One region of the Bacillus sp. N12A5 genome, then DNA from elsewhere that is predicted to be linked to it. Evidence: a T-box and tRNA genes for the amino acid it is inferred to sense, from the RefSeq annotation. Region 1 holds a T-box; the other holds one or more tRNA genes.
What was found. A T-box is a leader RNA that pairs with one kind of tRNA and senses whether it is charged. The one in region 1 lies ahead of tyrS (tyrosine--tRNA ligase), so its partner is inferred to be a tRNA-Tyr.
Positions count from the first base shown of each region.

Region 2: it has a tRNA-Tyr gene. The T-box ahead of tyrS (tyrosine--tRNA ligase) is inferred to sense a tRNA for this amino acid. The anticodon was not compared.

Region 1 is NZ_JALAMR010000008.1:121,408-127,618, forward strand. Features, by position in the region: gene MOC09_RS09990 (acetoin utilization protein AcuC) at 1-872, opposite strand, end outside; gene MOC09_RS09995 (acetoin utilization AcuB family protein) at 869-1,513, opposite strand; gene acuA (acetoin utilization protein acetyltransferase AcuA) at 1,540-2,172, opposite strand; gene acsA (acetate--CoA ligase) at 2,332-4,050, shown strand; T-box leader at 4,105-4,343, shown strand; gene tyrS (tyrosine--tRNA ligase) at 4,395-5,663, shown strand; gene sr7p (small protein SR7P) at 5,795-5,923, shown strand; gene rpsD (30S ribosomal protein S4) at 5,946-6,211, opposite strand, start outside.
Region 2 is NZ_JALAMR010000001.1:37,555-43,765, forward strand. Features, by position in the region: gene cdaA (diadenylate cyclase CdaA) at 1-298, opposite strand, end outside; gene rsiW (anti-sigma-W factor RsiW) at 459-1,085, opposite strand; gene sigW (RNA polymerase sigma factor SigW) at 1,099-1,662, opposite strand; tRNA gene MOC09_RS00200 (tRNA-Gln) at 1,891-1,962, opposite strand; tRNA gene MOC09_RS00205 (tRNA-Tyr) at 1,967-2,051, opposite strand; tRNA gene MOC09_RS00210 (tRNA-Thr) at 2,072-2,144, opposite strand; tRNA gene MOC09_RS00215 (tRNA-Val) at 2,149-2,224, opposite strand; tRNA gene MOC09_RS00220 (tRNA-Glu) at 2,228-2,302, opposite strand; gene MOC09_RS00225 (DUF523 domain-containing protein) at 2,483-2,881, shown strand; gene MOC09_RS00230 (GNAT family N-acetyltransferase) at 2,894-3,376, shown strand; gene murQ (N-acetylmuramic acid 6-phosphate etherase) at 3,486-4,403, shown strand; gene MOC09_RS00240 (MurR/RpiR family transcriptional regulator) at 4,417-5,268, shown strand; gene MOC09_RS00245 (PTS transporter subunit EIIC) at 5,294-6,211, shown strand, end outside.

The DNA.
Region 1 (6,211 bases):
CCGCAATATTGATGGGCTAGCGTGTGTGCAAGCCGGGGAATTTCTTCGTATATCTTGATGGTTGCAGATAAATGCGTAAGCGGGTCATAGTAATGGGCATCGGCGCCGTTTTGGCTGATAATGACATCCGGCTGAAAATAAGCGGCGACTTCTGAAGCCGCTGTCTGGTAAGCCTCAAGAAAAGAATCATCCTCTGTAAAAGCGTCTAGCGGGATATTAAAGGAATAGCCATATCCTTTTCCGCTGCCTTTTTCTTGGATCTGGCCGGTTCCAGGGAATAAATACCTTCCAGTTTCATGAATGGACAGCGTGCATACGCCAGGGTTATCGTAAAACGTAAATTGCACACCGTCTCCGTGGTGGGCGTCCGTATCAATATAAAGCACCCTGGCGCTGTATTTTTTCTGGATATATTGAATTGCCACAGCGCTGTCATTATATATGCAAAACCCTGAAGCTCTCCCCCGAAAGCCGTGATGAAGGCCTCCGCCAAGGTTGGCCGCATGCAGGGCTTGTCCCGACATCACCCAGTCTGCGGCCGTTAAGGTGCCGCCGACTAAGAGTGATGCCGCTTCGTGCATGCCGGCAAAGACGGGTGTATCTTCTGTGCCGAGCCCGTAGCTTTCTCCTTCTTCAGCGGGAAGTTTTCCCGCGCCCGCAAGCTTTACCGCCTGAATGTAATCGTCCGTGTGGACAAGGGCAAGCTCTTCTTCTGCAGCGATTCTGGGGCTGACAATGTCTCCATCATCAAAGGCATTGATCGCCTTAAGCAAATCATATGTTAACAGAACCCGCTGCTGATTAAAGGGATGTTCCTGATGAAACATATAGGTTTGGTAGGATGGAGAATAGATAAATACACTGTCTCTCATAGCAGATCCCTTTGCTCTGACGGCCATATGACGTGGTGCCCATTTCTTTGTAATGCCTGCAAAAACGGCAGCGGATTCATCGTTTTCACACGGAAGACAAGCACTTTTACACCGGGATCATCATGCGGATAAACAAGCACGCTTAATATTTTCACTTGAAGGTCTTGGCAAAGACTGCTGATCTCCGCTAGGCTTTTGGTGATGTCGTTTACTTTGATTTCGATTTGCGATCCCGGCTGGTCAGCTCCTGTCAATTTGACAAACGTCCGCAGCAAATCAGTTTTTGTCAAAATGCCTACTAATTTTTGATGCTGCACCACTGGCAGACAGCCGATGCCATGCTCGTAGAACACGGCAGATATTTCTTCGACAAAATCTAACGGGTGGGCGCAGACGACCTCTTTTTTCATAATTGAATCTACGCTCCGTGTGAGAAATCGGCTCCGTTTGCTTTCCTCAAAAATACTCGGGCTGGCCTGTTTCATGTCTCTGTCTGTAATCATGCCGATCACATGGCAGTTTTCGTCTACAACAGGCAGGTGCCTGATATGGAACTCTTTCAGTTTGCATATTGCTGTTTCAAGCGTATCCGTCTTCGTTAATGTAATGACATCCCTTTTCATGATTTGCTCAACAATCATTATTTTTACCCCTTTGTCAGTGTCAGTTAATACATATAACGATGGTAAAAACGGAGCCTGTCAAATTGTTCAATTGATTCTTGGCTGACGTTTTTTCCGATGCGGGCCATCAGACAGTTTGCAGGGTGAGAGCTGATCTCCGGCTCATCCGTTGCAAACCAGACCAATCCGCCTGCGTTCATCATCTTTTCCATGATCTTTCTATATTCCCACACATCTTTTTTCATCCCTTTTAAATCCCAATGCCAGTAATATTCCGTCGTCATCACGATGTAGTTTTCCATTTGTTCATCCATCATGCTGACGGCCAGAAGCGTCTTTCCGACAGAACATCCCCGATAGGCTGGCGCCACCTCGATGGCACCGAGCTCAAGCAAATCCTTCATATGTCCTTCAGACCATCTTTCGAGCGGATCAGGATATAAATACGTCACATAGCCGACAATGGTTCGGCCGTCTCTGGCAATAATAATGCGCCCCTCGGGAAGGCCTGCAATGTCAACTAACGCTTCATGCTGCTCACGAGGCGGGCGAAATGCGGTTAAATCTTTATGAAACTCATAACCTGCCAAATCCTCTGGAGAGACAGGCCCTTCTATCAGTAAAGAGCCGGTTGCTGTTTTGATGTTTGCTGAATGATATGTTTTATGATGTTCCACTAATTCACCGTCCCATCAATTCTTATAAAAATACATGCCTCCTTTAAGAATACCAAATTATAAAGCGTTTTCAACATGGTTTATATTTTAAAAATTGAGAAGAATATGAATATATACTATAATAATTGTGACAACTTCAGCAAAGGGGGATGTTTGGGCATGAATTTGAAAGCGTTACCAGCAATAGAGGGGGACCATAATCTAAAAAACTATGAAGAAACGTACCGGCATTTTGATTGGGCCGAGGCAGAGAAGCATTTCTCCTGGTATGAGACAGGGAAACTGAATGCGGCGTATGAAGCGATTGACCGCCATGCCGAATCGTTTCGAAAAAACAAAGTAGCGCTTTATTATAAAGACGCAAACCGGGATGAAAAATACACATTTAAAGAAATGAAAGAAGAATCAAACAGAGCCGGGAATGTACTGAGACGGTATGGAAATGTGGAAAAAGGGGACCGCGTTTTTATTTTTATGCCGAGATCACCCGAGCTTTATTTTATTATGCTTGGCGCTATCAAAATCGGTGCCATCGCCGGACCGCTGTTCGAAGCATTTATGGAGGGAGCGGTGAAAGACCGGCTTGAAAACAGCGAGGCGAAGGTTGTTGTCACGACGCCTGAGCTGCTGGAGAGAATACCGGCTGACAAACTGCCTCAATTACAGCATATATTCGTAGTCGGCGGAGAGGATGTTAGCGGCTCAAACATCATCAATTATGACGAAGCAGCTAAACAGGAGAGCACAAGGCTGGATATCGAATGGATGGACAAAAAAGACGGCTATCTGCTTCACTATACATCGGGTTCTACTGGAACGCCAAAGGGCGTGCTTCATGTCCATGAAGCGATGATTCAGCAATACCAAACAGGAAAGTGGGTTCTTGATTTAAAGGAAGAAGACATTTACTGGTGCACAGCTGATCCGGGCTGGGTGACAGGTACGGTATACGGCATTTTTGCACCGTGGCTGAACGGAGCAACAAATGTCATCGTCGGCGGACGCTTCAGCCCGGAGAGCTGGTATGGAACGATTGAGCAGCTTGGCGTCAATGTCTGGTACAGCGCGCCGACCGCTTTTCGCATGCTGATGGGAGCGGGGGATGAGATGGCTGCGAAATATGATTTAACCTCACTCCGGCATGTGCTCAGTGTCGGTGAGCCGTTAAATCCGGAAGTCATCAGATGGGGGCACAAAGTGTTTAACAAACGAATCCATGATACATGGTGGATGACAGAAACGGGCAGCCAGCTCATCTGCAACTATCCTTGCATGGATATCAAACCGGGCTCAATGGGTAAGCCGATTCCCGGTGTGGAGGCAGCGATCGTTGACAATCAGGGCAACGAGCTTCCGCCGTACCGAATGGGCAATCTCGCCATAAAAAAGGGCTGGCCGTCCATGATGCATACCATTTGGAATAACCCTGAAAAGTACGAATCGTATTTCATGCCGGGCGGCTGGTATGTGTCCGGCGATTCTGCTTACATGGATGATGAGGGATATTTCTGGTTCCAAGGCAGAGTTGATGATGTCATTATGACCTCCGGTGAGCGCGTCGGCCCATTTGAAGTGGAAAGCAAGCTTGTCGAGCATCCGGCCATTGCAGAAGCAGGGGTAATCGGAAAGCCTGATCCGGTGCGGGGAGAAATCATTAAAGCTTTTATTGCACTCAGAGAAGGATTTGAGCCGTCCGATAAACTGAAAGAAGAGATCCGCCTATTTGTGAAGCAGGGGCTTGCAGCCCATGCGGCTCCGCGTGAAATTGAATTTAAAGATAAGCTTCCGAAAACCCGGAGCGGAAAAATCATGAGACGCGTGCTGAAGGCGTGGGAGCTTAATTTGCCGGCCGGAGACCTGTCAACGATGGAGGATTAAAAGGCAGCGTTGACACGGAATTTTATTTATGTTAAAAATGATATAGCTTCATATGAAAAGGTAAAGATTGAGACAAGTAGAATATCCTTACGTTCCAGAGAGCTGATGGCCGGTGAAAATCAGCACAGACGGATATATCGAATACACTCATGAACCGCTTTTGCAAACAAAGCCAGAGCAGGCTTTCAGTAGTGAAAGAACGGACCTGATCCGTTATCAGGCAAAGTGATAAGACGAATGTTTTGCGTTCTCTTATTAGTAGGGTGGTACCGCGATGATCAATCGTCCCTTCGTGTAAACGAAGGGGCGTTTTTTATTTTAGTTTAAAAAAGGAGCCATATCTTATGACAAACTTACTTGAAGACTTATCCTTCCGCGGATTGATTCAGCAAATGACGGATGAAGAAGGGTTAAATAAACAACTGAATGAAGAAAAAATCCGCCTGTACTCAGGCTTTGATCCGACTGCAGACAGCTTGCATATCGGACATCTGCTGCCTATTTTAACACTCCGACGTTTTCAGCTAGCGGGGCATCATCCGATTGCGCTTGTGGGCGGCGCGACAGGCCTTATCGGCGATCCGAGCGGAAAAAAAGCGGAGCGTACATTAAATACTGCTGACATCGTATCTGAATGGTCCCAAAAAATCAAAAATCAGCTGTCCAGATTTCTTGATTTTGATGCAGCAGAAAACCCTGCTGTTATCGCGAACAACTTTGACTGGATTGGCAAAATGAATGTGATCGACTTCCTTCGTGACGTCGGAAAAAACTTCGGCATCAATTACATGCTGGCAAAAGACACGGTCAGCTCGAGAATTGAATCCGGCATTTCATACACGGAATTCAGCTACATGATTCTTCAATCTTATGATTTCCTAAATCTGTACAGAGATAAAAACTGTAAGCTGCAAATCGGCGGAAGCGATCAGTGGGGCAATATTACAGCAGGTCTTGAACTGATCAGAAAATCAGAAGAAGAAGGAGCAAAAGCGTTCGGTCTTACGATTCCGCTTGTCACAAAAGCAGACGGCACGAAGTTCGGAAAAACGGAAGGCGGCGCGATCTGGCTTGATAAGGAAAAAACATCTCCTTATGAATTCTATCAATTCTGGATCAACACAGATGACCGTGACGTTGTCAAATACTTAAAATACTTTACATTCCTATCAAAAGAGGAAATTGAAGCATACGCTGAGAAAACAGAAACGGCGCCTGAAAAGCGTGAAGCTCAAAAACGCCTGGCAGAAGAAGTGACAGCGCTCGTTCACGGACGCGAGGCGCTGGAGCAAGCGATCAACATTTCTCAAGCGTTGTTCAGCGGCAATATTAAAGAGCTTTCTGCCCAAGACGTAAAAGTTGGCTTTAAAGATGTTCCTTCTATGGAAGCTGACAGAAGCCAGGAGCTTTCACTTGTAGATGTATTGGTGCAATCTACATTATGTCCTTCTAAACGCCAAGCGCGTGAAGACATTCAAAACGGAGCTGTTTACATTAACGGTGAACGCCAGACGGACATTAATTATATCTTATCGGCTGAAGACCGCATCGAAGATCAATTTACTGTTCTGCGCCGCGGAAAGAAAAAATACTTCCTTGTGACGTATAAATAAACAAAAAAGATCCTTTGCCGCCATGGGCAAAGGATCTTTTTTGTTTATCGCATACAAATAACAGGAAAAGAGTATATTAGATAGGGCAAACACGACCAATCAACACCTTTTAACAGAAAGGAGCGCTTACCGTGAATCTCATGTGCACGATTGCAAAAGAAAGGCTGCAGCGGGACTATTGGGTACAGCAGGCGCGAGAAAGTGTTGGCCAGCCAGAGGCAAAAGACGAATCAGACGATAAAAAAACCCCGACCGCATAGCGGCAGGGGTTTTTTAAAACGATTAACGAGAGTAGAACTCAACGATAAGCGCTTCGTTAATTTCCGGAGCAAGTTCAGAACGCTCAGGAAGACGAGTGAAAGTACCTTCAAGCTTTTCAGCATCGAAAGTAAGGTATTCAGGAACGAAGTTGTTCACTTCAACAGATTCTTTGATGATAGAAAGGTTTCTTGATTTTTCGCGAACACCGATTGTTTGGCCAGGTTTCACAAGGTAAGACGGGATGTCAACGCGGCTTCCGTCTACAAGAATGTGACCGTGGTTAACCA
Region 2 (6,211 bases), on a different contig from region 1:
TTGAAAAAAAGCGGCCGCGGCCAAGCTGTTCAAGCGCTCTTCTCAGCTCAGGCTGAAAGATAATAATAATTGCTAAAAATCCCCATGTTATCGCTTGGTCCATCAGCCATTGAAGTGTGCTGAGGCCCAAATATTGGCTGGCCATACGGACAAGCACGATCACGACAATTCCTTTTAACAGCTGAACCGCTTTCGTGCCGCGTATCACCATAATCAGTTTATATATCACATACCAAACAAGGAGAATATCAACGGCATTGCCGAGGTACTGCAAAAAAGGGATATCCTCAAAAGCCATTTCCTCGTCCTCCAAGAATTCAGTCATTTCGTAATGTTTGTTTTACGTGTTACGCATATGTACTTTACATAGCGAGCCCATTATACCACATTTCGATTTAGCAAGTGAAATGTGCCAGCCCTTTCAGCACGCAAAAAAAAGAGCAAAGCGCTGATACGCTTTACTCTTTTCCGTTCGGATCTAATGCACTAAATACACTTTTCCCCGCAGACTTCATTTTGTACCATGTCCAGTCGAATAACTCATTGATTTCTTCAATCTGACCGGTGACTTGTCCAGCAGAGGCCATATACTTTTCGCCGTTTACGACGGTTACATCCCCGTCTATTTTTCCTTTAATAATCAGCTTGCCGTTTTTGACAGTGACATCACCTTTGACCGTCTCACCTTCAGGCACGATCACAGTATTGTTATGCACCACAAGATTCGGCTGCTTGGACACGCTGAAATTGTGGTCATTATGCCAGCTGTTTAAAAAACCTCCGCCCATCAAAATGATGAATACCGCAGCAGCTGCGATAACGGGATGGGATCTGAACCATCTTTTCACAGAAGCTCTTTTCTTCTCCTTAGGCAATTTCGCCATGACGTTAGCGGTAAAATTCGCGGGGGCTTCAACATGCGATGTGCTCCGGACGAGCGCTATGGATTTTTCCATCTCATAAAAATGCTTTTTGCATTTCTCGCATGTCTCAAGATGTTCCTTTAATACCTGTTCATCTTTTGGAGGGATATCTCCATCAAGATGCATATGCATAAGCTGCACAATTTGTTCTGGACAGCCCATTTCATCACCCCACTTAAAGATCCCTTAATTGTTTTCTAAGAGCCTCTCTGCCTCTGTGAATCCGCGTTTTTACAGTTCCCACAGGGATGTTCAGAATCTCGCCAATTTCAATTAGTGAGAGTTCGTCAATATACTTTAATACGATGACTGTTCTGTATTTGTCAGGAAGCTTTAAAATTTTCTGCTGTATCGTGTTAGAGAGCTCCAGCGACACAACAGCATCTTCAGGCAAAACCCCATCTGCGGCGATTTGTGAATACATCGTCAAGCCTTCCGTACCAGCCACCTCTGCATCGAGGTAATAATCAGGCTTCTTTTTGCGAATGCGATCAATGGTCAAATTGGTTGCGATTCGATAAAGCCAAGTTGAAAATTTCCGGTTAATATCAAAACTGTCGATATTAACGTACGCTCTGATGAAAGCCTCCTGTGCAATATCCTCCGCCTCATGCACATTGCCAAGCATACGGTAGCAAAGCTGATAAATTTTATCCTTGTAAATATCTACGATGTCCGCAAATGCATTTTGGTCGCCTTTTTTGACTTGCTTAATTCTCTTTTTAATCATCATTTCCATATTTATCTAACCTCTGCCTTCACCGGTCTGTATGTATACGAGCTTCGTTTCAAAAGGTTTCAACTTTTTTATAAAATAAGTTTATCAAATTTTTGGCAGGGTGTAGATGGTAATTCGTGAATAAACTACCTTAACATATTTTTAAAATTACTATACAGACTGAACAGTTAGAAGTTGGAATGATTTTAAAAAGAAAAAAAGACACCTTTTGATCAAAGGTGTCTGTGACTGGGCTAGCTGGATTCGAACCAACGCATGACGGAGTCAAAGTCCGTTGCCTTACCGCTTGGCTATAGCCCAATAATGGTGGAGGGGGGCAGATTCGAACTGCCGAACCCTGAGGGAGCGGATTTACAGTCCGCCGCGTTTAGCCACTTCGCTACCCCTCCATATTCATGTAAGAAAAGAGTGCCGGCAAGAGGACTTGAACCCCCAACCTACTGATTACAAGTCAGTTGCTCTACCAATTGAGCTACACCGGCAAGATGGTGGAGGATGACGGGCTCGAACCGCCGACCCTCTGCTTGTAAGGCAGATGCTCTCCCAGCTGAGCTAATCCTCCAAATGGTGACCCGTACGGGATTCGAACCCGTGTTACCGCCGTGAAAGGGCGGTGTCTTAACCGCTTGACCAACGGGCCGTTTGTGTTCTCGTCGAGCTGACAAAAGTTATTATATACAGGTTACCACCCCTTTGTAAAGAGAAAAATTAAATTTTTTATTTTCAAACTTTTTAACTCCTTTTTTAACTGAAAAAGCCCCCCAACATTTATCATTTCTTTTATGATAGAGACAAGCGAATCAAGAGAGGAGAAACCAAGATGATGCTAGTCAGCTCTTGCCTTGGCGGCATTGAATGCAGATACAACGGCTCTCATGCCGCATCAGAGAAAATCAGAAAACTTCTCGATGAAAATAAAGCCATCATGGCTTGCCCTGAGCTTCTCGGCGGCTTCTCAACTCCCCGTGAACCTGCGGAAATCATCGGAGGCACCGGCGAGGATGTTCTCAATGGAACCGCGAAAACATTAGCTTACGCAAAAGAAATCAATGCCTCTGCCGTCATATTAAAAGAAAACAGTCCATCGTGCGGAAGCAGGTTTATCTATAACGGCACATTCTCCGGCCAAAAAATCACCGGCAGCGGAGTGACCGCCGCACTGTTAAAACGAGCGGGCTACCGCGTTATTTCAGAAAACCAGCTAGATGACATAATGTAAGGAGGGCACAACATGACTCAAGACATTTCTTTATCCTTCTATAGGCCTGAACACTTGCAGGAGCTTCAATCATTCACGCTAACCAACGATGACAAACGCTTTACCTCCCTCCCAAAAGAGGTGCTGACTCAGGCCCTTGGCATACAGGACCGGTATCCGGTTGTCATCTTAAAAGACGATCTGCCAGTCGGTTTTTTTATTTTACACACTTCAAAAGAAACGCTTGCTCCCTATTCTAACAACCCATTTGCTTTACTGCTCAGTTCCCTGTCATTAAATGCTATGCATCACGGAAAAGGCTATGCCAAAAAAGCAATGCTTCAGCTTCCCTCTTTTGTGAGCGGTTATTTTCCATGGTGCGATGAAATCATCTTGGCCGTCAATCACCTAAACTCACGAGCAAAGCACCTTTATATGAAAAGCGGGTTCCTTGATAAAGGCCGGCGAAGAATCGGGCCTCTCGGAGAACAGCTGATTCTTCATTATTTCTTATAGGCCCAAATGAAATAAAATTTCAAAAACGAAAAAACATAGTTGAAATATCATAACAGAAATGAATATACTGAATATTGAAATATATTATGTTAAAACAGGGGGCATCCTCATGTCAGAACCATTACATCTTCACCGTCTTACAACGGAATCACGCAATAGCCAAACAACAGAAATCCACAAAGCAAACACGCTCGGCATCCTCAAGATGATCAACAACGAAGATATGAAAGTCGCAGCCGCCGTTCAGCAGGTTCTCCCCGATATCAAAATAGCCGTAGATTGCGCCTGCGACTCGTTTCAAAATGGAGGCCGGCTCATATATACAGGCGCCGGCACTAGCGGCAGACTCGGTGTGATGGATGCCGTTGAATGTCCTCCCACCTACAGCGTAAACCCAGATCAGGTCATCGGTATCATGGCTGGAGGCCCCAACGCATTTTTGCAGGCAGCAGAGGGGATTGAGGACAGTGAAGAAGCCGGAGCTGAGGATCTAAAAAACATACAGCTCACTCCAAACGACACTGTCATTGCCATTGCAGCAAGCGGACGCACACCTTATGCCGCAGGCGCCCTAACATACGCCCGCAAAGTCGGAGCACATACCATCGCCCTTACCTGTAATGAAAACTCCGCCATCAGTAAGGATGCGGATCACAGCATTGAGGTTGTCGTCGGGCCTGAGGCCATTACAGGATCAACACGTATGAAAGCCGCAACCGCTCATAAAATGATTCTAAACATGATATCCACGGCAGTCATGGTCAAAATCGGCAAGGTTTACGAAAACTTGATGGTAGACGTTAACGTCAGCAACAAAAAATTAAAAGAACGCGCCATCAGCATCATCCAAAGTCTCACAAACGCTTCATACGACACAGCAAGAAACACATTAGAACAAGCCAATCAACACGTTAAAACGGCAATCGTCATGCTCAAAACAAGCACAGATCAGGAAAAGGCTAAGGCATTGCTTGATGAAGCAAACGGTTTTATAGACACGGCAATCGAATATTACCATTTAAGATAAGGAGAGACCGGGAATGGCAACAGGCGGATTAGCAATCATCCAATCAATGAAGCACAAGCTCCCTCCATCTGAGCGTAAACTTGCAGATTACATCCTAACCCAGCCCCACAAAGCAATCGAAAGCACTGTCAGTGAAATCAGCGCCTTAGCCAATTCAAGTGACGCTGCCGTCATCAGACTCTGCAAATCACTTGGGCTAAAAGGCTTTCAAGATCTAAAAATGAGAATAGCAGGGGATCTGGCAAAGCCCTCCTTACAAGGCTACCGGGACATTGCGCCCCACGAACCGCTGCCCTCCATTTCTGAAAAAGCGGCCGGAAATGCCATTCAAGCCATTCAGGATACGTCAGACCTGATGGACTACAAAGAGCTTGAACGAGCGGTTTCTCTGCTTCTCAAAGCTCATACCGTGCATTTTATCGGTGTCGGCGCTTCCGGTATTGTTGCCAAGGACGTCCAGCAAAAGTGGCTTCGTATTCATAAACCAGCAACTGCATTCACAGATACTCATCTTGTGGCATCTTTAATCGCAAACGCGGATAAGGAAGACATCGTATTCGCCATTTCATTTTCAGGAGAGACGCAGGAAATTATTGAACTGCTCGCCATGGCTAAGGAAAAAGGAATCACAACGATCAGCCTCACACAATTCAGTCAAACATCCGTCTCCGCGCTCGCTGATGTCCCATTGTACACAGCACATTCCAATGAAGCCCTGCTTCGAAGTGCAGCCACTTCCTCCCGTCTCGCCCAGCTTTTTATGATTGATGTTTTGTTTCTAGGTATGGCAGCCGAGCAATATGAAGAAACAACCGGCTACATTGATAAAACAAGAGCAGCCATACAATCTATGCGGAAAAAATAAGGCATCTTGAAGGGGAGGGGTTTTGATGAGCAAAGAAAATAACTACCAGCATCTCGCAAAGAAAATCCTTGAGCTATGCGGAGGAAAATCCAATATTTCTTCATATACGCATTGCATGACACGCCTGCGTATTACGCCTTACGATGGGAGTAAAACAGATGTTCAGGCTTTAAGAGAGCTCGACGGCGTACTAGGGGTTGTTGAGGCTGAAACCTTACAAATTATCCTCGGCACAGGAGTCGTCAATCATGTCACAGCCGCTTTCTCAAAGCTCGTGTCAGCAGAAGAGGGTGTCAATGTTACAGAAGCAGCCGCTAAAAAGAAGGCCGATATCAACCGAAAAAACGCCACTCCTTTTAAACTTTTTTTACGTAAAATTGCCAGCATCTTTATCCCTCTTATTCCTGCACTCGTCGCTTCCGGTTTAATTACTGGGATTACCAAAGCAATTATTCAAGCCGGATGGCTCTCTGCAGAATCACAAATTGCTGTTATCCTGACAGTCATCGGATCAGGGTTATTCACATATCTCGGCATCCTTGTCGGTATCAACGCATCGAAAGAATTTGGCGGGACACCTGCTCTTGGGGCTCTGGCCGGGATCTTGATTATAAATCCGGAGATTGCAAAGATCAGTTTATTCGGAGAAGAGCTTCTTCCGGGCAGGGGAGGTCTGATCGGAGTTCTATTCGCAGCTATATTCATTGCTTACACTGAACGATTTATCCGCCGTTTTATTCCTCAATCACTCGATATCATTGTCACCCCAACCGTCTCACTGTTAATCACCGGAATCGTCACTTATGTCGTATTTATGCCTTTAGGCGGCTTCATTTCTGATGCCATTACATCCGGTCTTCAGTCCATCTTGGACATCGGCGGTATCGCTGCAGGCTTTATTCTGGGCGCAACCTTCCTTCCTCTCGTCGTGACTGGACTGCAT